2 regions of the Thomasclavelia spiroformis DSM 1552 genome follow, and region 2 is predicted to be linked to the other one. Evidence: predicted binding sites of a transcription regulator. Region 2 holds the regulator's gene; the other holds the start of a gene.
The links. The regulator HrcA, encoded in region 2, represses chaperone genes, less so after heat shock. The targets are predictions, from matches to a motif close to TTTTAGCACTNNNNNNNNNNNAGTGCTAAAA.
Positions count from the first base shown of each region.

Region 1: a site for HrcA is predicted at 5,804-5,834, ahead of NQ543_RS10705 (lactonase family protein). Genes of this name have one in related genera too.

Region 1 covers NZ_CP102275.1:2,232,806-2,249,124, reverse strand. The annotation lists gene isdE (heme ABC transporter substrate-binding protein IsdE) at 1-63, shown strand, start outside; gene NQ543_RS10730 (FecCD family ABC transporter permease) at 50-1,033, shown strand; gene NQ543_RS10725 (ABC transporter ATP-binding protein) at 1,023-1,784, shown strand; gene NQ543_RS10720 (hypothetical protein) at 2,199-2,387, shown strand; partial or broken gene NQ543_RS10715 (group II intron maturase-specific domain-containing protein) at 2,802-2,918, shown strand; gene NQ543_RS10710 (AraC family transcriptional regulator) at 3,333-4,499, opposite strand; gene NQ543_RS10705 (lactonase family protein) at 4,736-5,782, opposite strand; gene NQ543_RS10700 (Lrp/AsnC family transcriptional regulator) at 6,167-6,658, shown strand; gene NQ543_RS10695 (aminotransferase class I/II-fold pyridoxal phosphate-dependent enzyme) at 6,658-7,827, shown strand; gene NQ543_RS10690 (hypothetical protein) at 8,080-8,712, shown strand; gene NQ543_RS10685 (helix-turn-helix transcriptional regulator) at 8,724-9,719, shown strand; gene NQ543_RS10680 (phosphate ABC transporter substrate-binding protein) at 9,842-10,684, shown strand; gene pstC (phosphate ABC transporter permease subunit PstC) at 10,694-11,626, shown strand; gene pstA (phosphate ABC transporter permease PstA) at 11,619-12,485, shown strand; gene pstB (phosphate ABC transporter ATP-binding protein PstB) at 12,487-13,242, shown strand; gene phoU (phosphate signaling complex protein PhoU) at 13,252-13,911, shown strand; gene NQ543_RS10655 (response regulator transcription factor) at 13,924-14,607, shown strand; gene NQ543_RS10650 (sensor histidine kinase) at 14,594-16,282, shown strand.
Region 2 covers NZ_CP102275.1:1,545,197-1,561,515, reverse strand. The annotation lists gene NQ543_RS07355 (IS3 family transposase) at 1-521, shown strand, start outside; gene NQ543_RS07350 (group II intron maturase-specific domain-containing protein) at 578-1,120, shown strand; gene NQ543_RS07345 (ComEA family DNA-binding protein) at 1,188-1,397, shown strand; gene NQ543_RS07340 (DNA internalization-related competence protein ComEC/Rec2) at 1,388-3,385, shown strand; gene holA (DNA polymerase III subunit delta) at 3,429-4,379, shown strand; gene NQ543_RS07330 (L-serine ammonia-lyase, iron-sulfur-dependent, subunit alpha) at 4,388-5,602, shown strand; gene hemW (radical SAM family heme chaperone HemW) at 5,592-6,683, shown strand; gene hrcA (heat-inducible transcriptional repressor HrcA) at 6,823-7,863, shown strand; gene grpE (nucleotide exchange factor GrpE) at 7,866-8,414, shown strand; gene dnaK (molecular chaperone DnaK) at 8,431-10,239, shown strand; gene dnaJ (molecular chaperone DnaJ) at 10,295-11,419, shown strand; gene tnpA (IS200/IS605 family transposase) at 11,591-12,103, shown strand; gene NQ543_RS07295 (substrate-binding domain-containing protein) at 12,260-13,204, shown strand; gene NQ543_RS07290 (sensor histidine kinase) at 13,201-14,661, shown strand; gene NQ543_RS07285 (response regulator) at 14,654-15,196, shown strand; gene NQ543_RS07280 (helix-turn-helix domain-containing protein) at 15,274-16,155, shown strand; gene rpmB (50S ribosomal protein L28) at 16,240-16,319, opposite strand, start outside.

The sequences.
Region 1 (16,319 bases), 690 kb from region 2:
GCTAATTTTAATTATCAAAAGGGATTAGAAGTATTAGAAGGAATTTTATATGGAACAAATTAAAAAACATCCTAAAATATTTATGATTATGTTAATGGTGATTTTATTTTTTGGTTTTTTTATTGCAATAAATTTAGGAAGTATTAAAGTATCAATGGTTCAATTATTTAAAGGATTATTTGTGGAATATGATGTAGATGTGGCAAGTGTTTATAATATTCGTTTTCCTCGAATTATAATTGCAATGTTAGTTGGTGGAGCTTTGGCTTTATCAGGTTTATTATTTCAAGTTGTTTTAAAAAATCCTTTAGCTGATCCTGGGATAATTGGTATTTCTAATGGTGCAAGTTTAGTAAGTGTAATAGTAGGAATATTTTTGCCACAATTTTATGCTATAACACCAATTTTATCATTTTTAGGTGGTATTATAACATTTACCTTGATTTATAGTTTATCATGGAAAGCTGGTTTTAAAACAACACGAATTATTTTAATAGGTGTAGCAATTAATTATACTATTAGCGCATTAATTACTTTGATTCAAAGTTCTAGTTCTTCTATTGCTAGTAGTGCAACTGGTACGATTTCTTTATATACATGGAATGATGTTAAGATTTTGGTACTTTATTTATTACCAATTATGCTTATTACATTATTGATGGCTAAAGCTTGTAATTTGTTTAGTTTAGAGGAACGAACATTAATTTCACTTGGAATCAATGTTAATTTGTATCGTTTTGGTTTATCTTTACTTGCAGTATTATTGTGCAGTATAAGTGTAGTTGTTGTAGGAGTCATTGGCTTTATTGGACTTTTAGTACCGCATATTTCGAGATTATTAATAGGAAACGACCATAAGTATTTAATTCCTATTTGTATATTACTAGGAGCAATTACATTATTAAGTGCCGATACTCTTGGTAGAGTTATCATGGCACCATATGAAATTTCATCAGCAATAATTATGGCGATAGTAGGAGGTCCATTATTTATTGTTTTATTGAAACGGAGCGTTGATGTAAATGGAAGTTAAAAATATAAAATTTGGATATCAAAATAAACCGCTAATAAATAATTTATCAATTAGTTTTAAGAAACATAAAATCACATCTATTATTGGACCCAATGGTAGTGGCAAATCTACTTTATTAATGTTATTAAGTCGTATTTATAAGGCTAGTGAAGGTAAAATTATATTAGATAACAAGAATATTTGGGATTATAGAAATAAAGATTTTGCTAAAAAAGTAGCTATGGTTCATCAAAAAAATAATATTCAAGGAGATTTGGATGTAAAAACAATTGTTGGATATGGACGTCTACCATATTTAAATTATCATCAAAGCCTTAGCAGTGATGATTATAAAATCATTGAACACGCATTAGAAATTACTAAGTTAAAAGAATATGCACACATTCCGTTAATTAATTTATCTGGTGGACAACAACAACGGGTTTGGTTTGCAATGGCATTAGCTCAAAAAACACCTATTTTATTGTTAGATGAACCAACGACTTATTTAGATGTAAAATACCAAATAGAAATACTTAATTTGATTAAAAAGATAAATATTGATTATCAAATGACAATTATCATGGTTCATCATGATATTAACCAAGCAATTAATTATAGTGATGAAATAATAGCGATGAAAGATGGCAGAATGTTATTTCAAGGAAAACCAAATGAAGTAATAACAAGTAAATCTCTAAAACAACTATATGATTATGATTTTAATATAATTGAGTATCAAAATAATAAAATTGTATTAAATTATCAATAACATAATTTAACGAAATAAATAGATAAAGTCCTAAAATTATCAATAATTATAGCGTTATTTATTTCCTATACTAATAATCGTAGTCAAGATATATTTTATTCCTTTCTCCTAAATGACTACATAAAAGATATTTTCCCAAATATTTATAATATTTAAAGACATCTCCCCATGTCCTTAGTAAAAAGACTGTATTAATACAGTCAAAAGCTGTTGAAATTAGTCAACAGCTTTTTTGTGTGCCACGCAAGGTATAAAACTAGGTGGTAAAAGTCCACTGTGGGGATTCGTACTACCAACCACTAGCTGAAGATATAAAATAAGATTACCCAAATTGTTGCATATAAGAGTTACACTTTAAATCAATCAAGGTAATCTTTTTTGATATAATTCTTTCCTGTAAGGGAGTGAATTATATTGAATACAGCAGTTATTAAAATAAATAATTTAGATCAGGCTTTTATGTTAAGCAGAGCCTATAAGGAAGGAGAAATTAAATTGAATGTTTCTAAACTTGCAAGAGAATTAAGCTGTTGCCGAAAAACACTAAGCAGAAGGTTAAATGGTATCACACCTAAAAAACAAGAAACAGAAAAAGATATTTAGATGATTATAAAGATCTTATATACAGATATTTGTGTGATGAACAGAGAAATTTTGATTGTATTGATCATATTTATTATTTTATGAAACGTGAACATACTATCACCTGTACACGTTCGACATTTTTCAGATACATTAAGAATAATGAAGAACTCAATAGTAAATTTAAAAATAACAGAACCAGTTCTTTTATCGAATGTTTTGAAACTGATTCTGGTTGAGATACAATTACAGACAGTTAATATTAAAGCCTACAACTGATAATTTATTAATATTTTTAGCTCAGGCATTCGAAGAAATCGGCGGTGTTCCTAAAGAACGGTGACGAATAAGGTAATTCAACAGACAATAGTAAATGCTAACATTAATATTTGAACTCTAATTCAGTGATAATGGTTATGGGTTTTAACCAAAAAGAAATGTTCAATATCAAGTAAGGAATTAGCCAAAGAATTAAAAGAATATATTACAGGATGGGTAAATTATTATAGGATAACCAACATGAGAAAATATTTAAAAGAAGTAAACTCGTGAATGAGAAGAAGGATACGAATGATATATTGGAAAAGATGGAAATTGGTTAGAACGTAATATAGAAATTTACAAAAGTTAGGTATCAACAAAAGAAAGGCATGGGAATTGGCAAACACAAGAAAAAGCTATTGGCACATAGCCAATAGCTTCATACTCTCTAGAACACTTACAAATGAAAGATTGAAAAGATATGGATTTATAAGTGCGCTAGATTATTACAATTTTATAAACTTATGAAATGCCGTGTAGGGAACTCTATGCACGGTGTTGTGAAAGGGGAGAAAGATTTTAATTCTTAGTGCTTATTTAATTTTAACTAATATTTTTATTACAAAAAATAATTAATGGAATTTATAAAGTAAGATGAATGTAATTATAAAAGAAAAAAGATAACTCCCTCTTTAAAAAGTGATTTTATTTATATAATTTTTTTGCATATTCACTAGGAGTAAGATTGAAATGTTGTTTAAATGTTCTAGAAAAATAATGAATTGAACTAAATCCTAGCATAAAAGCAATTTCACTAATTGTATATTTGTTTTCGCGAATAAGCTCTTTACTCTTTTTTAATTTTATTTGAACCATATAATTTTTTGGAGAAATTTCTAAGTTATTTCTAAATAATGTTTGTAAAGAAGAACGTGAAATTGAAAATTTATGACATATTTCTTCAATCGTTAAAGGTTCTGTAATCATTGAATTCATATAATCTAGAATTTCTTGCAATAGGCCATCTTGAAAATGTTGCATAGGACCTGTTGATATATGCTTTGTTTCGCCCGATGAATCATATTGTGTGAGTAAAATAATAATTTCTTGTAAATAACAAAGCATTAATGTTTTTGAATAAGGCAATGAATTTGAACTTGCTTTGACAAATTTATTAAAAATGTTATGCAGCTCATTATCACAATGAAATATGCGATTTAAAATAGCATCATCATCAATAATATCCATATTAAATATTACTGTTAAATATGAACAAGATTTATTTTTAGTAATTTGTTGAGTATGAAATTGATTTGGCCCATATAACATTAAATCATAACTATTTAAAGTATACGTTGTTCCTTCTACAGTTGTGTCCAGACTACCGTGATCAACATATGTTAATTCATAATGTTTATGAGCTTCTCCTTTAAAACGATAATTAGGACTTTTAATTACATAATAATAACCTAGAATTTCTTCGATTTGTAGTTTGGAAACAATTGGTTTATAAACATATGGTGGATTTAAAAATTCAGTTCTTAGATTATAATTTGCGGGAGTTATTAAATAACTTTCAATTTCTTGAGATAGTGGAATAATATTAAAATATTTATTTGCATCAATTTTTAAATAGTGATGAATTGCAAAAGTTTCTAATTTATCCGGTTCTAGACTATTACCAATTAAAATTGAAGCAATTCCTTCTGTTAATTCAATATATACCGGGCAAGAAAAACAATACATGTGACTAATAATTCTCCCAGATGTATTTAATTTTCTACATATTAAATTATTATCTTTAACTGACATATGTTCTTCATAGGTTGATCCATATTTTTTAAATTCAATACTTGATGTCTTATTAATCATAGAAAGCCTCCATGTATAATTATATATAACTAAAATACATATATATAGTATACTTTTTGAAATAATTTTTGCAAATATTTTATTAAAAAATACTAATAAATTAGTATCACCACTGGAAGTTTTCATTTCCATAACTGGTTCAATTCAATTTATTGCGGCACTATCACAAATAATAGATTTACCTTTATTTACATGATAAATAATAATAGGGAGAGTATCTCCCTTTATTTTATACCTCATTTTTCTTTTTTCTCTTTAACAGCAATGCATACTGGTGAAGGAATAACTAAAGTAATTGCAGTTCGTATTAATTCTTCTTTTTCCTCATTAAATTTAAATAATTCAATTTCATCATCATCTTGTGCTCCAACAATCAAATATTTAGAACTAATGAAATTAAAATCTCTAGGTGTTTTACCAGTATGAACCATGTATAACAAAGTGATTTTTCCAGTTTCTTGGTTTACACGATATAAAGCAATACTATCATGACCGCGATTAGAAACGAATAAATGTTTACCGGATTTGCTTAGACGAATTGCACTAGCGCTAGAAAAGCCATGAAAATGACGAGGTGTAATATGTAATACTTGAATTAAATTAAGATATTTATCAGTATATTTAAACACCATAATATTATTAGAAATTTCATTTAATAAATAAGCAAAGCGACCATCGTTAGAGAAAATCATTTGTCGTGGACCTGAACCTGGAACGACATTTAAATTATGATTACTATCTTCTTCTAATTTACCATCGTGATATTTGTACATAATTACTTTATCTGCTCCTAAATCAACAGCATAAACAAACTCTTTATCAGGACTAATTCCAACATAATGACAATGAGGCCCGGTCTGTCTTTTAAGTAAATCAGGTCCTAATCCAATATGATGAATTGCACCAATCTTTTCTTTAATATGCCCGTTTTCTAATAAATATGAAGCCGTAGAACCAACCTGATAGTTTGCGGCAAAAAGATAACGCGAGTTATCACTAATGCATAAATGTGTGTATGAGCGCCCGTTAGATGCAAAATTATTATTAATGATTAATTCATCTTTATATATCGCAAAACTTCCCAAACCACCGCCATCACTAGAACGATTAGCATTTTTGTAAGTAATATATAAGTTATTATCTTTGATAACCATATATGATGGATAATCTTTAGTAACTATATGTTGTATAATTGAAAGTTCATCACTAGTTTCGTCAAAGTGTACAATATATATTCCTTTATTGGTATTTTTACCAAAGCTAGATACATAAAAAGTATGCATTCATATTCCCCCTTTTAACTATTTTAACATAAATATAAATATGATGATAAATATTTATATAAAAAGAGTTTTTTATTTATTGAACTAATTATATCAGATGCATTTAAAATGATTGTCTATTTTTTAGATATCTTTATTAATATTTAAGAGTATTGTTTTACTATTTAATATAAAAATTTTGTGAATCTTTAACGTTGTTCAATATATAAATAAAGTTTCCTTTTTGATAATCATATTATATTTAAAAATGATTATATAAAAATGAAGTGCACATAGTATATTTTTAAGTAAAACTAATAATAAAGAGATTTAAACAGTTATTGCAAACTTTACCTTAATCATAAAATGTTATATAATGAATAAAATAAATTGGAGGATATAAGTATGGATGAAAATTTATTATTATCGTTGCTGCATAATAATGCACGAATGGAAGTAACTGATTTGGCGATGGCATTAAATGAAAGTGAAGATAATGTTGTTGAAACAATTAGTCAGTTAGAAAAAGATAAAATAATTTGTGGTTATCATACGATTATTAATTGGGATCGTACTAATAAACATAGCGTTATGGCGTTGATACAAATCAATGTTGCTCCAGAAAGAGAATATGGTTATGATCGTATTGCTAAAAAAATTTATGCTTTTCCAGAGGTAGATACGATGTATTTACTTAGTGGTAGTTTTGAGTTTGTAGCAATTGTTAAAGGACATACAATGCAAGAAACGGCACGTTTTGTAGCATCTAAATTAGCACCTTTAGATGGAGTAACTGGAACTGCGACAATGTTTGTATTGAAACAATATAAAAATAATGGTGTTATTTTTGACGATGACGATAAAGAACCTGCAGAAAGGTTATTGGTGACACCATAATGGATTTAAATAAAGTTATTAATGATACTGTTAAAGAAATTCCCCCTAGTGGAATTCGTAAATTTTTTGATTTAGCTACTGAAATGGAAGGTGTTATTTCCCTTGGAGTAGGTGAACCTGACTTTGATACACCATGGCAAATTAGAGAAGCAGCTATTTATTCAATTGAACAAGGAAAAACTTTTTATACTGCTAATCGAGGTTTATCTGAGTTAAGAAAAGAAATATGTCGTTATCAAAAAAGAAAATTTAATTTAGATTATGAATATGATAAAAATTGTATTGTTACAGTTGGTGGATCTGAAGCTATTGATTTAGCTTTTAGAGCAATTATTAATCCTGGCGATGAGGTTATTTTGTTACAACCTAGTTATGTGGCTTATACACCTGGAGTTGTATTGTCTGGTGGTAAAACAGTTGATATTATTTTAAAAGAAGAAAATGAATTTAAATTAACACCTGAGCTTTTAGAAAGTGCTATTACACCTAAAACAAAAGCAATTTTATTAAACTATCCAAGTAATCCTACTGGTGGATTTATGACAAAAGAGGATTATGAGAAAATTGTCCCAATTATTAAAAAACATGAATTGATTGTAATAACAGATGAAATATATGCTGAATTATCTTATGAGCAAAAATTTTGTTCAATTGCATCTTTTGATGAAATAAAAGATCAAGTTATTTTAGTAAGTGGATTTTCTAAGGCTTATGCAATGACTGGTTGGCGTCTTGGATATGTTTTAGCTAACGAAGTTATTATTAATGCTATGAATAAAATACATCAATATGTAATTATGTCAGCACCAACTGCAGCTCAATATGGAGCAATAGAAGCAATGCGATATTGTGATGATGAGATAGAAAAAATGCGAAAAGCATATATGTTAAGACGTAATTATATTGTTAAAGCATTTAATGATATGGGGTTGAATACATTTACTCCACAAGGAGCTTTTTATGTTTTTCCATGTATTAAATCAACTAAAATGACTTCACAACAATTTTGTGAAGAGCTTTTAAAAGATCAATTGGTAGCTTGTGTACCAGGAACTGCTTTTGGTCAAGCAGGAGAAGGTTTTATTAGAGTTTCTTATGCATATTCTATTGAACAAATTAAAGAAGCAACTACAAGAATAAAAAAATTCTTAGATAAATTAGATATATAATGATTTATTTGAGGTTATGATAAATAACCTCATTTTTGTTAATTTATGATGAAAAAATTAGGTGGTTATAATATATAAATAAAGATACTTTTATAAAAATTTTTAAAGTAAGATAAATATAAAATGTAAATAAAAAACATATATTAAAAAAAGATAATATTAAAACCATTTTTTAGGCTTTAGTGTTAATAAATTCAAATCATCAACTTTTTATATTTACTATAATATAGGTGAATATAAGGAGTGATTAATATGAAAGTACGAAGTTATCAAAGTGTAGTTGAAAAAAATATTGTAGATGTTAAACGTTATTTACTACAAATTAGTGAAGGATATTGGTTACAAGATATTCATGATATTGTTAATAGCAGTTTTGAAATAAAAAGTATTAAAAAAAAGATAAATAAAAAAAAGGATTTACAATTAATTGTTTTCAGTAAAATAAAAAAATTAGTTGATGATAGTACATGCTTTGATGAAATAGAGCATCATTTAGTATTTATGAATATTTTATTAGATAAATATTATCAACCATTATTAGTATATAAATATAAATTACTAAACTATATTATTGAAAATGCTGGTTTTTGTATTACAACATATTGTTTGATTAGACATCTAATTAAGTATGATGAAAAAATCTTGGAATCATTTATCGAAACATTATCAAGTCGATTGAATTTAAGTGTTGAGCGTTATCATTATTTAGCTACTTATATTTTGCTGTTAGAAGTATGTTATAAAAAAGCGTATTTACATTTAGAGTATGTAACAATGGATGAATATTTAAAAAGTTTTATTCCTGAATTACGTAATTATAGCTGGCGATTATATCGAAAATATTACAATAGAATAAATATGCCTTTGGATTTTCTAATGGTATAGGAGGGATATTAATGGGGAATAAAATGTATTTTGTATATAAAATTTTAAGCGAAAGTAAGCAACCGATTAGTGGGGAAGTAATTTTAAGATATTTAGAATGTTGTGGTTATAGTATGAATATTAAAACTGTTTATCGCTTGATTGATCGTTTAAATGAATTTTATTTTTTATATACGGGTAAGAATTTAATTAAAATGATTAGAGGGGTTGGTTACATTATTGAAAATGAATTTTTTAATGATGGTCAATTGCAATTATTAATGGACAGTGTTAACTCTAATACTAATTTAGATAAAAACTCTGCTAAAGAATTAACTGATAAATTATCATTATTAAGTAATGTAAGGCAACTTGAACGTTTAAATGTTGAAGAAAGTAATAATGAATCAAATTATAATTCATTATTAAGTCTTACAACAATTATTAAAGCAATCAATAATCATAAAAATATTGCCTTTAAGTATATAAGCTACGATGTTATTGATAATAAGTTATTGGAAGTTTATCATAAAAATGGAAATCAAAATAATGAAACGTACATAGTTTCACCATATAAATTAATTTTAAATGGAAATAATTATTATTTAATTGGTTATTTTAATAAACGTAAAGATAGTTTAAGTGTTTATCGTGTTGATCGCATGCGCTTTGTAATAAATCATAATAGTGAATATGAAGATATTAGAGATCAATTTGATATGGAAAAAGAATTTGATAAAAATGTAAATATGTATCTTAGTAATGAAAAAATTGATTTAAAAATTATTTTTGATAAAAAAGTTTTAAAAGAAGTCATTAATCAATTTGGAAAAGATATTTTTGTATGTAAAAGATTTGATGGTAGACTTGAAGGATTGATTAAAAATGTTGCCTTATCTGATGGATTAGTAGGTTGGCTGATGATGTTACAAACTAATATCGAGGTAGTATTACCGTTAAGTTTAAAAGAAATTGTTAAGAAAAGGTTAAGACTTATGTTAAGAATGTATGGACAGAAATTTGAGTAAATTTCTGTCTTTTCTTTACATAAATTTAACATAATTAATACAAAATATTGATATATAGATTAAATATTTTTGATTATTATATACATGTCTTAAGATTAACAAAAAGAAAGGGAATTAGAAAAATGAAAAAAGCATTAGGAGTTTTATTAACATTAGTATTATGTTTAGGTCTTACTGGTTGTGGTGGATCAGATGATTCTTCTACAGATACATCAAATGGAGATGTAAGTGGAAATGTAAGTCTTAATGGATCTACATCAATGGAACCGTTTGTAAATGGTTTATCAGAAGCAATTAGAGAAGTATATCCAAATTTAGTTTTAGAACCACAATTCACTGGTTCAGGTGCTGGAATTGAAGCAGTTACAAACGGTACAGCAGATATCGGTAACTCATCAAGAAGTTTAACAGATGAAGAAAAAGCTGGTGGTTTGGAAGAAAACATTGTTGCAATCGATGGTATTGCAGTTATCGTTCATCCAGATAATGATGTTGAAGACTTAACTACTGATCAATTAAAGAAAATTTATACAGGTGAAATTACAAATTGGTCTGAAGTTGGTGGCGCAGATGAAGCTATCGTTGTTGTAGGACGTGAAGCTGGTTCAGGAACTCGCGGGGCATTTGAAGAAATTTTAGGAGTTGAAGATGCATGTAAATATGCTCAAGAATTAAATGAAACAGGTGCCGTTGTTGCTAAAGTTGGAGAAACTGAAGGCGCTATTGGTTATGTATCATTAGATAACGTTAAAGATAGTGTAAAAGCTTTAAAACTTGATGGTGTAGAAGCAAGTGAAGAAACAATTAAAGATGGAAGTTATTCATTACAAAGACCATTTGTAATGGCTACTAAAGGAAAAATTAGTGAACAAAGTGAAGCTGTTCAAGCAATCTTCGAATTTATCGATAGTGAAGCTGGACAAAAAGTTATTGAACAAGTTGGTTTAGTAAGTGCTAAAAAATAGGAGTTAATTATGGAAAAAGATATGTTATCTATTATAAGTAATAGAAAAACAAAATCTTTGGTAGAAAAGACAGCCGCGATAATCTTTCGTGGCTGTGCTATTGTATCTATCATTGCAGTAGTTTCTATTACTGGTTATATGATTATTTCAGGAACACCTGCAATTTTCAAAGAAGGATTATTAGAGATTCTTTTTGGAACAGTTTGGGCACCAACTGCAGCTGATCCACAATATGGGATACTTTTAATTATTTTAACATCTATTGTTGGAGTTTTTCTAGCAATTTGTATCGGGGTACCAATTGGAGTATTTACGGCTATTAATTTAGCTGAGTTAGCTAATCCTAAAGTTAGAAAAATAGTTAAATCTGCAATTGAATTATTGGCAGGAATTCCTTCAGTTGTATATGGATTATTAGGTATTTTATTGGTTTGTCCACTAATGTATGATTTAGAAAGAATGATTTTTGCAGGATCAAAAACTCATCAATTTACTGGTGGAGCAAACTTAATTTCAGCTATCATAGTTTTAGCTATCATGATTTTACCAACTTTAATAAATATAACAGAAACAGCTTTAAATGCTGTACCTGATGATTATCGTAAAAGTTCATTAGCACTTGGGGCAAGTAAAATGCAAACTATTTTTAAAGTCGTTTTACCTAGTGCTAAATCTGGGATTGTTTCAGCAATTGTTCTTGGTGTGGGTAGAGCAATTGGTGAAGCTATGGCAATTTTGTTAGTGGCTGGAAATTCTGTAAATGTACCTTTGCCATTTAATTCTGTACGTTTTTTAACTACAGGAATTGTCTCAGAAATGGGATATGCTTCAGGTACTCATCGCGAAGTGCTCTTTACAATTGGTTTAGTATTATTCATTTTTATCATAATTATTAACTTAGTTTTAACATTTATTATCAAGAAAGGAGATCAGCATGAATAATCTTAGTATTTTCGATAAAAAAAATCGAGTTAGTGATAAAGTACTAAATTTCTTTATTCAAGCTTCTAGTGCTTTATCGGTGCTGATTTTAGTTGTATGTATTGGATATATATTATATCGTGGAATACCGCATTTTGATTTTTCTTATCTAGTCAATACAACAAGTATTTTAAAAGGTACAGTGGGCATTTTACCTAATATTATTAATACTTTATATATTATTGTTGTTACATTATTAGTTGCTTGTCCAATTGGAATTGGTGGAGCAATCTACTTAAACGAGTATGCTAAAAACAAAAAATTTGTTAGTGTTATTTCTTTTACTACTGAAGTTTTGGCTGGAATCCCTTCAATTATATATGGTTTATTTGGAATGTTATTTTTTGGAAATTTATTAAAATTAAAATTCTCAATTTTAACTGGTTCTTTTACTTTAGCGATTATGATTTTACCAATTATTTGTAGAAATACTCAAGTGGCTTTGGAGGGTGTACCAAAGAGTTATCGTGAAGCTGCTTTAGGAATTGGAGCTACTAAGTGGTATATGATTAGAACTGTTTTATTGCCAAGTGCAATGCCAGGAATTTTAACAGGTATAATTTTAGGGATGGGACGTATTGTTGCTGAATCAGCTGCTTTATTATTCACAGCTGGCTCAGTAAGTGTTTTACCAACAAATGTTTTCTCTCATTTATTCAGTTCAGGAGCAACTCTTACAATTCAACTATATTTAGAAATGGCTAAAGCTAATTATGAAACAGCCTTTGTAATTGCTCTTGTATTGATTGTTATAGTATTAGCATTAAATTTCTTAGCAAAATTAATCTCAAATAAATTCGATGTAAATAAGGTGAAGTAGAATGGAAAATAAAATTGAAGCAAAAAATCTAGATTTATATTATGGTGAAAAACATGCATTAAAAAATGTAAGTCTAAATATTAAAACAAATAAAATCACAGCATTTATCGGTCCTTCTGGATGTGGGAAATCGACTTTTTTAAAAACATTAAATCGTATGAATGACTATGTTAAAGGGATAAAAATCACAGGTGATGTAAAACTTGATGGTGAAGATATTTACGATAGTCGTGTTGATACTACAGTGTTAAGAAAAAAAGTAGGAATGGTATTTCAACAACCGAATCCTTTTCCAATGAGTATTTATGATAATGTTGCTTATGGACCTAGAATTCATGGAATTAAAAATAAAAAAGAATTAGATAAAATTGTTAAAGAATCACTAGAAGCAGCAGCTTTATACGAAGAAGTAAAAGATCGTTTGAATACAAGCGCTTTAGGTTTATCTGGAGGACAACAACAACGTTTATGTATTGCAAGAGCATTAGCTGTTCAACCTGAAGTTATTTTATTAGATGAACCGACTAGTGCATTAGATCCAATTTCAACTTTAAAAATTGAAGAATTATTATTACAATTAAAAAAGAAATATACTATTGCAATTGTTACACATAATATGCAACAAGCTAGTCGTATTGCAGATTATACAGCGTTTTTCTTAGTTGGTGAAATGGTTGAATACGGAGAAACTAAAGACGTATTCTCAATGCCTAAAGATAAACGTACAGAAGATTATATTACAGGTAGATTTGGATAGGAGAGTAAAATGTTAAGAAGTAATTTTGAAAAAGATTTAAATAAGTTACATGTTGATCTTGATAAAATGTGTCATTTAGTAATTTTATCAATTGAAAATTGTATAGCAGCTTTTAAAAGCGGAGATCGTGATTTATGTCGTGATATTTTAGCTGGGGATAAAGTTATTAATGATATGGAAAGGACGATTGAAGCTCGTTGTTTATCGTTGATTTTAAAACAACAACCAATTGCTAGTGATTTAAGAAATGTTTCAACTGCTTTAAAAGTAGTTACTGATTTGGAAAGAATTGGGGATCAAGGTGCAGATATTGCAGAGATTTTACTAGAAACAGATGTTAAAAGCCCATATAAAATGGTTGAACATATTCCAAATATGGCAGTTTTAGCTAGGGATATGGTTAAAGGAGCTATTGAAGCATTCCATGAACATGATTTGAAAAAAACTAAAGAAATCAAAAAAATGGAAGATAAAATGGATGGATTATTTGAAGAAGTTAAGGTAGAATTAGTTCAGATAGTAAAAGAGGCAGCTGATAATATTGATATTGTTATCAACTTCCTAATGATTGCTAAATATTTTGAAAGAATTGGGGATCATGCTGTTAATATTTGTGAATGGGTAGAGTTTAACCAAACAGGAACAGTTGATAATTATCGTTTGATTTAGGAGGAACTGGGAATGAATGAGCGTATATTTGTAATTGAAGATGATGAAAATATTCGTGAAATTATAAATTTAGCATTAGTTAGTAATGGTTATGAAGTAGTTCAGTTTGATAATGCTATTGATGCTTTAGAGTTAATGAAAAAAGAGACACCGTCCCTTGCAATCTTTGATCTAATGTTACCAAAGATGAGTGGAATAGATGCAATCAAAAAGATTAGAGAAACAAACAATGAATTACCAATTTTAATATTAAGTGCTAAAGATCGTGAAATAGATAAGGTAAATGGATTAGATAGTGGTTCAGATGATTATATGACAAAGCCGTTTGGAATTCTTGAATTACAAGCTCGTGTTCGTTCTTTACTTAGACGTCATGTTACAAGTGATGTCATTAAAACAAAACATCTTGTAGTTGACAAACAAACAAGAATGATAAAAATGGATGGTAAAAAATTAGAGCTAACAAACAAAGAATATCAATTGTTAGTCTATTTAATGGATAATAAACATCGAGTTGTAGAACGAGAAGAATTATTGAATGAAATATGGGGGTATGATTTCATAGGTGAATCTCGTGCGCTTGATGTCCATATTCGTGCTTTACGTAGCAAATTAAATGATGATGGACATAAGTATATTAAAACAATTCGTAGTGTAGGTTATCGTTTCTATGAGGAGGGTGATGACAGTGAATAAAACAATACTTCGTTATTTTTTAACGGTATTGGTGGTTACACTGGCATTATCTTCAAGTATATCGATGGTAATTTTATCTGATATAATGTTAGAAAACACTAAACATGATATGCTTTATTCTGTTAAATTAGTTGAGTATCAATTAGATCCTCAAAATAATTTAAAACAGCAAGTTGATGCATTAAATCCACTTGCATATAATTCACATACTAGATTAACAATTATTGATGATGATGGAACAGTATTAGCTGATAGTAGTAATGAAGGATTAGAAGAAAATCATAAAGGTCGTAAAGAAGTAAAGCAGGCTTTAGAAGAAGGAACTGGTTATGCAAGACGTTATTCTAATTCGGTAAAAAGAAATATGTTATATGTAGCACTTTATAATGGTGATTTTATTGTACGTTTAGCTTTGCCGTATAATGGCATTTTTGATAATTTAGCAACTTTGATTAAACCGATGGGAATTGGGATTTTGATTTCATTGGCAGTTGCAATCATTCTTTCAAAACGTTTTGCAAATACACTAACAGCGCCAATTAATGATATAACAAATCAAATTACAAAAATGAAAGAATATCGAGAATTAGAATTTGATTATTATAAATATGATGAATTTAATATCATTGCTTCTAAGCTTGAAGAACAGGCGTTAACTATTAAAGATACAATGAATAAATTGAATGATCAGCAAATCAAGATTAAGGGAATTCTTGATCAAATGAAAGAAGGATTTATTCTATTAGATGAAGATCTAAAAGTGTTGATGATTAATCGCAAAGCATCAAAATTATATAATAATACAATTGAATTAAATCGATCAATTAAAGATTTTGTTTTTGATTTTAAAATTATTAAAGCATTAGATAATTTAACTGATGAACAACAAGTTGTTTTATTTGAAAAAGATAAACAATATTATAATTGTTATGTTGCGAAAGTTGATTATGGAGTAACTTTATTGTTTGTAAATATTACTGATCATCATAATGCAATGAAGATGCGCCAAGAATTTTTCTCTAATGTATCACATGAGTTAAAAACACCAATGACTTCAATTAGAGGATATAGTGAGTTATTAGAAACAGGTGTTATTAATGATGAACAAGCAGCTAAAAAGGCCTTAGATAAAATCCATACTGAAGTAGATAATATGTCTAATTTAATTAATGATATTTTAATGATATCAAGATTAGAAAATAAAGATGTTGATGTAATTAAACACCCTGTGCATATTGAACCATTAGTAAATGAAATAATTGATACAATGCAAGTTGAAATTGATAAAAGGAATTTAACAGTTTATAAAGATATAAATGATATCATTTATTTATCAAATCATCAACATATGCATCAATTGTTAAGTAATTTAATTACTAATGCAATTAAATATAACAAAAAAGATGGAAGTATCACAATTAAAGCATATGAAGTAGAACATAATATTGTTATTGAAGTAAGTGATACAGGAAGAGGTATTTCTAAAATTGATCAAGGACGTGTTTTTGAGCGTTTCTTTAGATGTGATGAGGGTCGTGATAAAGAAACGGGAGGAACAGGTCTTGGATTGGCTATAGTAAAACATATTGTTCATTACTATCAAGGTAACATTGTGTTAACAAGTAAACTAGATGAGGGAACAACTTTTAAAATAATTTTACCAAAAGAAGAATAGAGATATAAAAGAGGCTGTAACGCATTAAAATAATGTG
Region 2 (16,319 bases):
TTCTAAACCGAGATTTTAATCCAAAAGCACCAAATCAGGCATGGTGTACTGATATAACATATATCTGGACAGCAGATGAAGGATTTGTATATTTAACCAGTATAATGGATCTCTATTCAAGAAAAATAATAGCATGGACATTAAGCAAAACATTAGAAGTAGATGAAGTATTAAAATGTCTGGAAACAGCTAAAAAAAGAAGAAAAAGCGCAAAACCAATAGTAATCCATGCAGATCGCGGAGTGCACTATACATCGAAGAAATACAAAAGATTAACTAAGCAGATGAAAAGAAGCTATTCACAAAAAGGAACACCGTGGGATAATGCGTGTATAGAATCATATCATGCATTGATAAAAAGGGAATGGCTGAACAGATTTAAGATTATAAATTATAATCATGCATATAAGCTGGTATTTGAATACATAGAAGGATTTTATAATACAATAAGAGTACATTCACATTGTGATTATAAATCACCTAATGAATATGAGCATGATTATTTAATTAGTATCAATTAATTAAATTTCTTACATTTATGTGGTCCGAAATCTTGACATAGTACCACAAAGAAACAGTGACAAGATATTTAGAAGAGAAATTATTTGTAAAAGTGAACCAAGAGAAGACAAAGGTAGCCTATATTACTGATATAAAATTCTTGGGCTTTGGATTTTATATAGAGAAGAGTGGTAATGTACGAATCACTGTTCACAAGAAATCTAAAGAAAAGATGAAAAAGAGAATAAAGGAAATCACCAAAAGGAACCGACCAATATCAAGTAAGGAATTAGCTAAAGAGTTAAAAGAATACATTACAGGTTGGGTGAATTACTATAGGATAGCGAATATGAGTAAACATCTAAGGGAAATAGACTCATGGATGAGAAGAAGAATACGAATGATATATTGGAAAAGATGGAAGTTAGTAAGAACAAGGTATAGAAATTTACAAAAACTAGGTATTAATAAAAGTAAGGCATGGGAATGGGCAAACACAAGAAAAAGCTACTGGCACATCGCCAATAGCTTCATACTAAAAAGGACACTTACAAATGAAGTATTAAAAATATACGGATTTATAAGTGCACTAGATTATTACAACTCTATAAACTTATGAAACGCCGTGTAGGGAACCCTACGCACGGTGTTGTGAAAGGGGCGAAAGATTTTAATTCTTAGCCCCTATTCAATTACCTGAGGGTGAAAATTTAATTTCTTTAAATAATGCTTCTAAAGAACAATTAATGACTATTAAAGGAATTGGTGACAAAACTGCCGATAAAATAATTGAGTATCGTCAAAAACAGCGCTTTAATATGATTGAAGATATTAAAAATATTTCTGGTATTGGTGATAAAACATATTTAAGGATACGGAGTTTATTATGTTTATAAAATATCGTTTGATTTATTATGGAATTAGCTGTTTGTTGGTTATTGTTAGTTTGCTGGTACACCCAATTTTTTGGCTGTTTTTATTTGTTTATGGGATATTTGTTATATATCGTTTAAAATTGCATAATTTTATCACAATTTTAATTTTTACAATAATTTTTTCTTGTTTAATCAATTGGCCAAAACCAATTGATGAACCAGTTATTAAAGGTGAAATAATTAATCTTGATGAAAATAGTATTGTTTTAAAAACAAAAGAGACGAAAGTTAAAGTATATGGTGAATTTGTCGGATATGAAATAGGTGATTATTTAGAGATGGAAGTAGTTTATTTTGATATTACTGAACCAACAAATGATCATGCTTTTAATTATAAAAATTATTTATATAGTCAAGGAATTACTAATAATGCTTCGATTAAACGTCTATTAAATTATGAATCAAAACAAACTTTATTTCAAAAACTACAAGAACGTATTTCTGGTAAAAGTAATGTTGATAATTATGCTTCAATGTTTGTTTTAGGAATTAGAGATGATCTTGCTCAAGATGAATATGAACAGTTAACTAATTTATCAATTATTCATTTATTTGCTTTATCAGGTTTACATATTCATATGTTGATGGATATGATTAAAAAAGTATTAAGATTTATTATGCCAATTAAATTTTGTAATTATCTTGGAATTGTTTTGATTGGTATATACGTTTATATTATTCCGTTTAATATTTCATTTGTTCGTGCTTATTTGATTATGGTATTAAGTGTATTGTTTAAAAATTATTTAAATAAGCTGGATTGTTTAGCAATAGTTACAGTATTGATGTTAGTAATTAATCCCTATGTTATTTATAGTTTATCATTTATTTTTTCTTATTTTATTTATTTTGTTATTTTATTAATTAATAAAAATAAATATTTTAATTTATTAGTATATTTTGGTAGTTTGCCAATTATTTTAATGGTTCAATATCGCATCAATATTTTATCTTTATTACTTGGAATCATTTTAGTACCATTAATTACTGTTTTATATCAATCAATTTGGTTATATGTTATTTTTGGAAATATGTTTAATGGGATAGTAGCTATTATTATTTATTTTTTGAATAATATTGTTGTTTTTTGTAATGATTTTTCGATTTATCTTAATTTTTTAAAACCTACTTTATTTTTTATACTAAGTTATTATTTTATTTATTTTAAAATAATTTTAAAATTAAATGTTAAACTTAAAGTTACTAGAGAAGTATTAATGTTATTTAGTTTATTATTAATGTTTTATTTAAAACCATTTTATAATATTGAAGGAAAAGTAGTAATGATTGATGTTGGTCAAGGTGATTGTTTTTTGATTCAACAGCCATTTAATAAAGGAAATATTTTAATTGATACAGGTGGTTTACAAACTAGAGATCTAGCTAGTACGACACTTGTACCATATTTAAATTCACAGGGGATTTATAAATTGGATTATGTATTTATTAGTCATGATGACTTTGATCATAATGGCAGTTATGATTCATTATCTAAGCAAATAAAAATTGATAATACAATTACAACATATCAATCACAAATGAAGATTGGTGATGTTCAAATTGAAATGCTTGATGATGGAATTAGTCATGATAATAAAAATGATGATTCTTTAGTTATTAAAGCTAAAATCAATAATTTAGTCTATTTGTTTATGGGTGATGCTTCAAGTGAGGTTGAAAAAGAATTGATAAAAAAATATCCAGAGTTAAAAGCCGATGTTTTAAAAGTTTCTCATCATGGTAGTAGTACAGGTACGTGCAGTGAATTTTTAGATGTTGTAAGACCTAAAGTAGCTTTAATTAGTTGTGGAAAGAATAATCGTTATAATCACCCCAATGAAGATGTACTTTTACGTTTAAAAGATTATGGAGTTAAAATATATCGCAGTGATTTAATGGGAATGGTAAAAATTGTATATTACGGTAATGACAATTATATTTATTCATGACTTTAGGCAAAAAGTAGGTTATAATGATGATGGAGTGATGGAAATGATAATTGTTATTTATGGTGAAGAAAGTTTTTTAATGAATCAAAAATTAGAATCATTAAAAAAAGACTTTGCCTGCAATGAAGAAAATATGAATTTCTCTATTTATCGTGGTGATGAAGATAGTATAGAGGCGGTATATGAGGATTTAATTACGCCGCCTTTTTTTACGGATAAAAAGATGGTAGTGTTAAAAAAAGCTGATTTTTTAACTACTAAGAAAATAAAAAAAGATGACATGGCATTAAGTTTTTTTGAAAAGTGTTTGGATAATAATAATGATGATGTGATTTTTGTTTTATATCATGAAGGAAATGATTTTGATGAACGTAAAAAGCTTGTTAAAAGATTACGTAAAGAAGCAAAGTTTTTTGAATATGAAAAAATTAATCACTATAAATTATCTGATAATGTTCGTCAGGCAATAAAAAGACGGCAGGCAACTATTGATGAAGATGCCTTAGAACTTTTATTGAGTCGAGTAGGTGATAGTTTAAGTACGGTTGTTTTAGAAGTAGAAAAGTTATGTTTGTATGATAAGCATATTACAATTGAAGGCGTTGACAAACTTGTAAGTAAACCTTTAGATGAAAATGTTTTTTCTTTAACTAGCGCGATTCTTCAAAAAGATCGTCAAAAGATTTTTTCTATTTATAAAGATTTAATGGTTTTAAATGAAGAACCAGTGAAATTAATTGTTTTAATTGCAGGACAATTACGACTTATGTATCAAGTGAAATTATTAGATCGTAAAGGGTATAATGATAAAGAGATTGGTAAAATTCTAGCAATTAATCCTTATCGTTTGAAGTATATTAGACAAGAAGGTAAAGATTTTGATTTAGATGAATTATTGAAGCGTTTAAATGATTTAGCTAAGTTAGATGAAGCGATTAAAACAGGTAAAATAGATAAAAAAATAGGTTTAGAATTATTTTTGATAAAAATATAGGAGGATTTATGGAATCACTAAGAGAATTATATAAAATTGGAGTTGGACCTTCTTCATCACATACGATGGGACCACAAAAAGCGGCTTTTAAAATCAAAGAAACTTATCAAGATGCAAATCATTATGAAGTATATTTACATGGCTCATTAGCATTAACTGGAAAAGGTCATTTGACAGATAAAATTATCGAAGAAGTTTTAGGTAAAGAAAATGTTGAGATTCATTTTGTCAGTGAAGAATTACCAAAACATCCAAATGGGATGATTTTTAAAATGTACCATGATGATAAGTTACTTGATAGTATTACAGTATATTCAATTGGGGGTGGAGCTTTACTTTATGATGATGATAATTTACAGCCCCCTAAGCAAGTTTATCCTCATAAAAATTTAAATGAGATATTAGAGTATTGTGATAAAAAAGGAATTAATTTATATGACTATGTTTTAGAATTTGAAGGCGATGACTTTAAAGCTTATTTATATGAAATAGTCGATGCAATGTTTGCAAGTGTTGAAGCTGGATTATTTGCTACTGGTGTGATACCTGGTAAATTAAAATTAAAAAGAGTCGCTAAATCAATTTATCAACAAGCAATCAATACCCATCGAAGCGGTGATCGTGATCGTCTTTTAGTAAGTAGCTACGCTTATGCTGTTAGTGAAGAAAATGCGAGTGGTCACCGTATTGTTACGGCCCCAACTTGTGGTGCAAGTGGCGTTTTACCGGCAGTAATGTATTATTGTTATAAACAATTAAATATTTCTAAAAAAGAAATTATTAAGGCTTTAGCAGTAGCTGGTGTTTTTGGTAATGTAATAAAAGCAAATGCTACTATTTCTGGAGCTGATGGGGGTTGTCAAGCAGAAATTGGAAGTGCTTGTTCGATGGCAGCAGCTGGTTATGGCTGGATTTTGGAGCTAAATAATAATTTAATTCAATATGCCGCTGAAATGGGATTAGAACATAATTTGGGTTTAACTTGTGATCCGGTAGGTGGCTATGTTCAAATTCCTTGTATTGAAAGAAATGGTTTTGGGGCTTTAAGAGCAATGGATGCTGCAATGTATGCAAAACAATTAGGATATTTAAGAAAAAATAAAGTTTCTTTTGATGCAGTTGTTCGTGTAATGAAACAAACAGGTAAAGATTTAAATAGCGCTTATAAAGAAACATCTTTAGGTGGTTTGGCTAAAGAATTTGGTTTTGAAGATGAAAACTAGTTCTTTATATATTCATATTCCTTTTTGTTTACATATTTGTGCATATTGTGATTTTTGTAAAGTTTTTTATAATAAGGAATTAGTTGATGACTATTTAGAAGTATTGAAAAGAGAATTAAATGATTTAAATCTTAATATACCATTAAAAACAATATATATCGGTGGCGGAACACCAACTAGTTTAAATGATGAGCAGTTAAAATCATTAATGGATATGATTAGACCATATATAAATAATGATTGTGAAGTAACGATTGAAACTAATCCTGAAACATTAGATTATTATAAGTTGGATATTTTAAAAAAAGGTGGTGTAACAAGGTTAAGTATTGGAGTCGAGACATTTAATGATAACATATTAAAAAAGATCAATCGTAAACATACTAGTGACATGGTTAAACGCATTATTCGCTATGGTCAGCAGCTTGAATTTGATAATATTTCAATTGATTTAATGTATGGTTTACCTGATCAAACACTTCAAGATATTAAAAATGATTTAAATATTATTGAATCATTAAATATACAACATGTTTCATATTATTCGTTGATTTTAGAAGATCATACTGTATTAAAAAACCAAAATTACCAATCACTTGATGAAGATAGCGAAGCGTTGATTAATCAAATAATTGATGAAAAATTAGAGAGTCTAGGATTTATGAAATATGAAATTAGTAATTATTCAAAAAAAGGTTTTGAGTCATTGCATAATTTAACATATTGGCAATATGATAATTATTATGGAATTGGTTTAGGAGCAAGTAGTAAAATTGATAATTGTATTATTGAACATAGTCGCAATTTAAATGCATATTTAAATTATCGTGATACTACTAGTAAAATAGAATGTTCTAAAGAAGAAATAATGTTTAATCATTTAATGATGTCGTTAAGATTAGTTAAGGGATTGGATTTAAAAGAATTTAAGGAACGTTATAATAAGGATATATATGATGTTTATCAAGTAGCGCTTGATAAACATTTAAAACTTAAAACATTAGTAATTGAAGATGGGTATTTGCGTTGTAATAAAGAATCAATTAAATTATTAAATATGATTTTATTGGATTTTATGTAAAATATCATTCTAAATTAGAGTGATATTTTTTCTTTTCTTTTTTTTATAATTTTTAGCACAAAGTTGTTGACAGTGCTAAAAATTGATGTATAATGTATTTAGCACAAAGGAAGAAAGAGTGCTAAGGATGGTGAGAAAAATGCTAACAGCGCGGCAATTACTGATTTTCAAATGTATCGTTGATGAGTTTATTGAAACGGCAGAACCAGTTGGTTCTAAAGCTTTGATGACAAAATATCAATTGCCATATTCTAGTGCAACCATCCGTAATGAGATGAGTTTTCTTGAGGATTATGGATATTTAGAAAAAACCCATATTTCTTCTGGAAGAGTTCCTTCAGTAGAAGGATATCGCTTCTATGTTGATAATCTTGAAAAGCGAGATTTAGATGATGGGTTGAAGAATCAAGTCGCACAAATATTTAGTGATCGTCATCGCACGTTAGATGAAATAATTCATAAAAGCTGTCAAATGTTGAGCGAATTAACACATTTAACATCAGTTGTGTTAGGACCGGATTCAAGTAAAGATACGTTACAAAGAATTAGTGTAGTTCCTTTAGATGATGATCGAGTTACAGCAATTATTATAACTAATCAAGGATACGTTGAAAATAAAGTCTTTGATTTAAGTCGACATCATAATATTGATGATTTAATTAGCTGTGTTAATGTGATGAATGATTTGTTGATTGGAACACCAATTGAACAAGTGGCATTTAGACTTGAACGTGATGTTAAACCTATTTTATCGGCAAAGATTAAAGAACATGAAGAGTTATTTAATGCTTTTCTAGAAGCGTTTGTGAAATTTGCATCAAGTAATGTTTATTTTTCTGGAAAAGAGAATATGTTATATCAACCAGAATATAATGATGTAAATAAATTGAGAAGAATTGTTAGTGCATTTGAAAACTCTCAAGTATGGAATGCCTTACAACCTCTATCTGATGAAGAAGGGGTAACGGTAAGAATTGGAACTGATTCACCAATTAATGAAATTGATGATGTTTCAGTAATATCTGCTTCGTTTAAAACCGGAGCGACAACCAAGGGATCTATTTCAGTAATAGGGCCAACGAGAATGCCTTATGAAAAAGTAGTTTCTTTAGTGGATTATATTTCAAAGAATATTGAACAGGCTTTCTTTGATGAATCAGATGATAAAAAAGATGAATAGAGGTGAATGTAATGGCTGATAAAGAAGTAGTAAATGAAGAATCTGAAAATGAAACTGTAGAAGAAACAGTTGAAAATAAAGAAGAAAAGGAAGCTACTATCGAGGAACAATTAGTAGCTTTAGAAGAAGAAGTAAATACATGGAAGACTGATTATTATAAAGTGTTTGCAGATATGGAGAATCTTAAGAAAAGATTACAAAACGAACATGCAAATGCAATGAAATTTATGATGCAATCTTTCATTGAAGAATTGTTGCCGGTAGTTGACAATTTTGAAAGATCGTTAGCTGTAGAAAATCCAAGTGATGAAATTAAAAATTTCTTAAAGGGATATGAAATGATTTATAATCAGTTAATGCAAGTTTTAAAATCTCAAGGGGTTGAGGTAATTAAAACAGAAGGTGAAGAGTTTGATCCAAACTTCCACCAAGCCGTAATGACAGTAAAAGATGATAACTTTAAACCAAATATGGTTGTTGAAGAGTTACAAAAAGGATATAAATTAAAAGATCGCGTTATTCGTGCATCTTTAGTAAAAGTAAGTGAATAAATAGGAGGAATTTATTATGAGTAAAATTATTGGTATTGACTTAGGTACAACAAATTCATGTGTTAGTGTTATGGAAAATGGTGAAGTTAAAGTAATCGCCAATCCAGAAGGAAATAGAACTACTCCTTCAGTAGTATCATTTAAAAATGGTGAAATTATTGTTGGTGAAGCTGCAAAACGTCAAGCAGTTACTAATCCAGATACTGTTATGTCAGTAAAACGTCATATGGGTACTAGCCATAAAGAACATGTTAATGGTAAAGATTATACACCTCAAGAAATTTCTGCGATGATTTTACAAAACTTAAAAGCAACTGCTGAAGCATATTTAGGTGAAACAGTTACTAAAGCGGTTATTACTGTTCCTGCTTATTTCAACGATGCACAACGTCAAGCAACTAAAGATGCTGGTAAGATTGCAGGATTAGAAGTTGAACGTATTATTAACGAACCAACTGCTGCTGCTTTAGCATTTGGACTTGATAAATTAGATCAAGAACAAAAAGTACTAGTATATGACTTAGGAGGAGGTACATTTGACGTATCTATCCTAGATTTAGCTGATGGTACATTTGAAGTATTAGCTACAGCTGGTGATAACCAACTTGGTGGAGATGACTTCGACCAAAAAATTATGAATTGGGTTATTGATGAATTCAAAAAAGAACAAGGTATTGATTTATCTGCTGATAAAATGGCAATGCAACGTATTAAAGAAGCTGCTGAAAAAGCTAAAAAAGATTTATCAGGAACTATGCAAACACAAATTTCATTACCATTCATTTCAGCTGGAGCTAGTGGACCATTACATTTGGAATTAACTTTAACAAGAGCTAAATTCGATGAATTAACTCGTGATTTAGTTGAAAGAACTGAAGTTCCTGTACGTCAAGCATTAAAAGATGCTGGTATGGATCCAACTGAAATTCATCAAGTATTATTAGTTGGTGGATCTACTCGTATTCCTGCCGTTCAAGAATCAGTTAAAAGATTATTAGGTAAAGAACCAAATAAATCTGTTAACCCTGATGAAGTAGTATCAATGGGTGCTGCAATTCAAGGTGGAGTTATTGCTGGTGATGTTAAAGACGTATTATTATTAGATGTTACACCATTATCATTAGGTATTGAAACAATGGGTGGAGTTATGACAGTATTAATTGAAAGAAATACTACAATTCCAACTACTAAATCACAAATATTCTCAACTGCTGCTGATAATCAACCTGCTGTAGATATCAATGTATTACAAGGTGAAAGATCAATGGCTAAAGATAATAAACAATTAGGTTTATTTAAATTAGATGGTATTGAACCAGCACCACGCGGTGTGCCACAAATTGAAGTAACTTTCAGCATTGACGTAAACGGTATCGTAAATGTTAAGGCTAAAGATTTAAAAACTCAAAAAGAACAATCTATTGTTATCCAAAACTCAACTGGATTAAGTGATGAAGAAATCGATAGAATGGTTAAAGAAGCTGAAGCTAATAAAGCTGAAGATGAAAAGAAACGAAAAGATATCGAAACAAGAAATAAAGCTGAACAAATGATCAATGAAATTGATAAAGCATTAGCAGAACAAGGTGATAAAATTGATGCAACACAAAAAGAATCTGCACAAAAATTAAGAGATGAATTAAAAACAGCTTTAGATAATAATGATATGGCTACATTAGAAGCTAAAATGAGTGAATTAGAACAAATGGCACAACAAATGGCTTCATATGCATATCAACAACAAGGTGCAAATACAAATGCTAATAGCACAAATACAGCTCAAGATGACAATGTTGTTGATGCAGATTTTGAAGAAAAGAACTAATTTATTAAAGCCAAGGCTTTGCCTTGGTTTTATATAATGTAAAGAGGGTGGAAAGATGGCTGATAAAAGAGATTACTATGAAGTTTTAGGGGTGTCGAAACAAGCTTCACCTGATGAAATAAAAAGAGCTTATCGTAAAAAAGCAAAACAATATCATCCTGATATTAATAAAGAGCCTGGGGCTGAAGAAAAATTTAAAGAAGTTCAAGAAGCTTATGAAGTTTTATCAGATCCAAATAAAAAAGCCACATATGATCGTTTTGGGCATGCTGCATTTGAACAAGGTGCTGGAAATGGTGGAGCTGGAGGATTTGGTGGCTTTGGTTTTGAAGATGTTGATTTAGGTGATATATTTGGTTCATTCTTTGGTGGTGGAGGTAGAAGCCGTCAAAGAAATAATGGTCCAAGACGTGGTGATGATCATTTGATGGGCTTGAACATCGAATTTATGGAAGCTGTTCATGGTGTTAAAAAAGATATCAAGGTAACTTATGATGCACCATGTAGCCATTGTAATGGAACAGGGGCTAAAAATCCTAATGATGTTCAAACATGTTCTCGCTGTGGTGGTCGTGGAACAATACAACAACAGCAGCGTTCTCCATTTGGAACATTTGTAAGTGAAACTACATGCCCAGATTGTAATGGAACAGGTAAGGTAGTGCGTAATAAATGTCCACATTGTCATGGTAAAGGCTACGAAACAAAAACAGTTACTGTTGAATTAGATATTCCTGCTGGTATTAATTCTAATCAACGTTTGCGAGTATCTGGTAAAGGTGGTCGCGGTAGCAATGGCGGACCTAATGGGGATTTATATGTGGAAATTCAAGTAAAACCACATGAACATTTCCAACGTGAAGGTAGAAATATTCATATTACGGTTCCGGTTTCCAATGTTGATGCAACTTTAGGTTGTGAAGTTGATGTACCAACTGTCCATGGTGATGTTACTGTTAAGATTCCTGCAGGGACTCAATCGGGTGCAATTTTACGATTAAAAGGAAAAGGTGTCAAGGACTTAAGAGGTTCTACTTATGGTGATGAAATGGTTAGAATTGAGGTTAAAATCCCAACTAAGTTATCAATGGAAGAACGAGAATTGTATACTAAACTTTCTAAATTATCTAAGAAAAAAGAATCACCATTTGATATATTTAAACGTAAGTTTAAAAAATAGCATTATAGATCTAGATTTTTGTAAAAATCTGGATCTTTTTTTATTGTGAAACAAAAACCACGTGCTATGCGCGTGGTAACAATAAAGCTTTAGCGTCTGGGTAAAAAACCTCCTCGTGATATAATAATTGTAGCCTGGCAGCTGCAAATAAAATAACGAGGAGGTTAGTCTATGAAAGACACAAAAAGTTTATCACATGCATCATATAGATGTAAATATCATATTGTAATAGTACCAAAATTTAGAAGGATGGTAATATACAATAAATTAAGACATGATATAAGATTAATTATAAAGACCTTAATTGAAAGAAAACCGGGAGTAGAGCTGATAGAAGGAGAGTTATGTCCTGATCATATTCATCTTCTATTAGAAATACCACCAAAGTATTCTGTGGCGGAGTTTATGGGATACCTGAAAAGCAAGTCAACGCTTATGATATTTGATCGTCATGCAAGTATGAAATATAAATATGGAAATCGAAAATTTTGGGCAAGAGGCTATTTTGTAGATACAGTAGGAAAGAACGAGAAGACAGAGAGAGAATATATTCAAAATCAGTTAGCGGAAAATAAGTTGAGTGATCAAATGAGTATGGAAGAATTTATTGACCCGTTCACAGGAGAACCAGTGGAAGGGTACAAGAAAAAGAAAAAAAGTAAAAGACCCTTTGAGGGTCAGTGAGTAAATGACGTTGCGGCTGTCAAGGCGTTCAGTGGTCGAATGACTAGCGCAACAGCATGCCCTTACAGGGCGGGTGCATACCACGTCTTTTAGGCGTGGTTATGATTTTTTTGAATAAATATTGTATAATAAATAGGAATAAGGGGTGAAAGCGTTATGAAAAAAATAGTATGGATATTAATAATTACATTAATATTAATGGGATGTAATGGTGATCCTACTAAAAAGAGCTCTTATGATGAAAGGCTATATTTTGTTTTTGCAACACCATTAAAAGAACATGAGGTATGGTTAAAGGCAAAAGAGGGTTTTGATGATGCTTGTAAGGAAAAGAAAATACATGGAGATTGGATTGGACCGATTGCAATTGATACGCAAAAAATGGAAGAAGTAATTGAAACAGCAATTTCTCAAAAAGCAGATGCGATAATTACTCAAGGAGTAATTAATAGTTGGTTAATCAATAAGGCTAAAGAAAAGGGAATACCTATCATGTTGGTTGATTCTGATGTTGAAGAAAGTGAGAGATTTGCATATTTGGGAAAAAATTTTAATGAACAAGCTAAATTATTTTTAAATGATATTGAAAAACATTTGGGTAAAGATACATTTTTAGAAATTGGTATTCAAGTTGCTGAAAAAAATTTTGATATTGCAACAGATCAAATCAAAGAAATAGAAAATGTATTTAAAACGCATCCAGGGGGATATGAAATAAAAGTAGTTAGTGAATCTAAATCGGATTCTATCCGTGCTAAAAAAGAGTGGCATAATATACTGTCAACAACAAAGATTAATGTTGCTATTAACTTTGCAGGTGAATCGGCAGTTTCTTGTAATGAAGTAGCTAATCAATTGAATGTCAGAGATTCAATGCTTATATATGGAGTTGACGATATGCCAGAAACAATCGAGCTAATTAAAGATGGTCAAATTGATGGAAGTGTTGTTACATCGTTTTATAATTATGGGTATGAAGCAACAAATTGGTTATATGATTATCTTGTGAATGGAAAAGAGCTAACACAGACAGTTAATAGTGTTAAACTAATTTTAGTGACTAATGAAAATGTATCTAATTATCAAGAGGAATTGAAATGAAAAATAAATCAAAGATCAGTTTTAAAAGAAGTATTATTCAAATAGATATTTGTTTAATTGTAGTAATTGCCGTTTTTATTGGTCTCTATTTCATGTTGAGTAGTAATGCTTCCAAAAAATATAACAATGCCATTCAACTATACAGTGATATTAGTGGGTTTTATGATTATATTGAAAAAGCTAATTTTAGTTTTAAAAGTTATTTATATACTGAAAATGTTGATGATATTGAAAAATATAAACAATCGATAAAAAGAGCTCGAGATAAATTAAACAGTGTAAAAGATGGAATCGATGAAGAATATAGATGGCGAATTGATTTACTTAATAATATGGTTAAAAGTTATCAAAATGCTGCAACAGATACTAAAAATGCAAGTCCAACTGATTATCAAAGTAAATATAATGAATTTTTAAAGCAATATTCTTTATTAGAAAAAACAAGTATTACATATTATGAATATTTAACTGATGATATAAAAAATCAACAAGAAGAAATTCATGATTATGAAAAGAAGTTATTTATAATGTTAGCAATGATAATGATTTTAGGAATAGTTTGGCTGATTTTATTTTCAATTATTACAATAAAATCATTTACAAAGCCATTATATCAAATTCTAAATAACATAAAATCGATAAAACGTGGTGAATATGATTTATCAGATATTTCTAATACTTCAATAGAAATGGAAAATTTATGTATAGCTTTAGATGATATGGCACAGCACGTACAAAAAAATATCGAAAATGAAAAAGAAAAAGCAGCATTAAAGCATCAATTATTAGAAAAAGAAAATGAAAATTTGAAAAAAGATGAATTATTAGCTTTAAGTGAATTAAAAATGCTCCAGAATCAAATAAACCCACATTTTTTATTTAATACTTTAAATATGATTTATAAGACAGCTTATCGTGAAAATGCAACAGATACAGGAGCTATGGTTGATAAAACAGCAATGTTATTACGTTATGCTTTAGATAAAGCAAATAAAACGAGTGATTTATATAGTGAAATAGAGTCTGTTGAAAATTATATTTATATTCAAGAAAAACGTTTTCATCAAAGAATTAATTTTATTTTAAATGTAGAAGATGGTTTACCTAATATTCAAGTACCTGGCTTATTAATTCAACCATTAATTGAAAATGCTGTTAAACATGGATTGAAAAATGTTATTGAAGATGGTGAAGTTGTTGTTAATATTCAAAAGATTGATGAAAGTGTTGTAATTAGTGTAAGTGATAATGGGGTTGGATTAGAAACGGATGTATTAGAAAAGAGTGTTTTGAATGATTTTCAAACAGATAATGAAAAAAGTAATTTAGGATTATATAATGTCATTCAAAGAATTAAAATGTTTTATGGTAAAAATGCTAGTATTTCATTTAATAGTTATCCTGAATGTGGATTTGAAGTTATTATTGAAATTAGGGTAGGTAAGGGATATGTATAAAATATTAATTGTTGAAGATGAAGAAATAGAACGCAAAGCACTAGTCGATTTGTTAAAAGAACATTTTTTTGAGACATTAATTGTCTATAGTGCTACAAATGGATTAGAGGCTCTAGAAATATTAAAAAAAATTGAAATCCATATTTTAATATGTGATATTAATTTACCAGGGATAAATGGCTTAGAAACGATTGCAAGTGCAAAAAAGATAAATAAAGATATCGTAAGTTTAGTTTTAACATCATATAATTATTTTGAATATGCTAAAGAGGCAATTAAATTAGGGGTTGAAGATTTTATTTTAAAACCGGTGTCTAATGAAAAGATGTTTAATGCTATATATCAAGTAATTAATAAGATTGATAGTAGAGAAAGTCAAAAAAACCAAACAACACGTTTGGTAATGAAGATTGAGGAAATAAAGCCAATTGTTGAAAGTGATTGTATTCATAGTATTGTTCAAAATTCTAAATCTAGTGAAATTGAAAAATATTTTTCATTACTTAATATTGCCCCAAAATCAGGTTTTGTTTAGTTTTTCAAGATGATAGCTTTGAACCATATAAAATCCATCAGTTTATCATAGAAATTGAAGATTTAGGATGTTGTTGTATGATGGATAGTTATTATGAAGTGCATGTATTATTTGTATTTAGTTTAGCTGGTTTATCGAAACAAGATATTTTGATATTTGAATCATTGATTAAAAAATATTTTAATGATTTGAAACAAATGGGTGTTGGTACTATTTGTGAAGGGTTTGATGAATTTTATAATTCATATGCTAGTGCAATTGAAAATATTGGTGGTACAATAGAATTACAAAAAAATAATTATAGTAATCGAATGAAGCTTAATTATGATCTTGAAAAATTGTGTTCTGGTTTAATTAATGATTTTTTAAGTATGAATACTTTGGGAATTAAAAGAAAAATTAATTTATTTTATTTAGAAATTTTATATCTTGATAAAGAAGCATTACTCAAGTTAATTTGGAATTTTAATGAAATTTTAATAAATTTATTTAATCAAGAATTTGGCTTTAAAATAAGTATGTGTGATAAGGCTTATGTAATTAAATTAGATGTGGATGATCCGTATCATGAGTTATTAGATAGAATTAATGATTTAATTGATATTTTAATTAAAACGATTAAAAATATTGATACTAAAACTTCTAATGTTTTAGTTAAAAAAGCATTAAATTATATTTCAATTAATTATAATAAAGCAATTACTTTAAATAATGTTGCAGCATATTTAGAAGTAACCCCAGGATATATTAGTAATTTGTTAAGTAGTTATACATCTAAGAATTTTACAGATTTAGTTACCGAATGTCGAATTGAAAAAGCTAAGGAATTATTAAAAGAAAATTATCAAATTAAAGAAATTGCATCTAGTTTAGGATTTGGCAGTCATAATTATTTTTCTAAAGTGTTTAAAAAGGTAACCGGATTAACTCCTAAAGAATATAAAGCTAAATTTGATTAATAGTAAATAAAAAAAAGAGCTAACGCTCTTTTTTAATATTAATTTAAGTAAAATAAAAATAGTATCGAAATACTATTTATATTTTTAAGCAGATTTTCTCAAAGTTCTTAATTCTCTAGCAGAAATTTTTACAGTTGTAGGTTTACCATCTACTAAAATAGTAG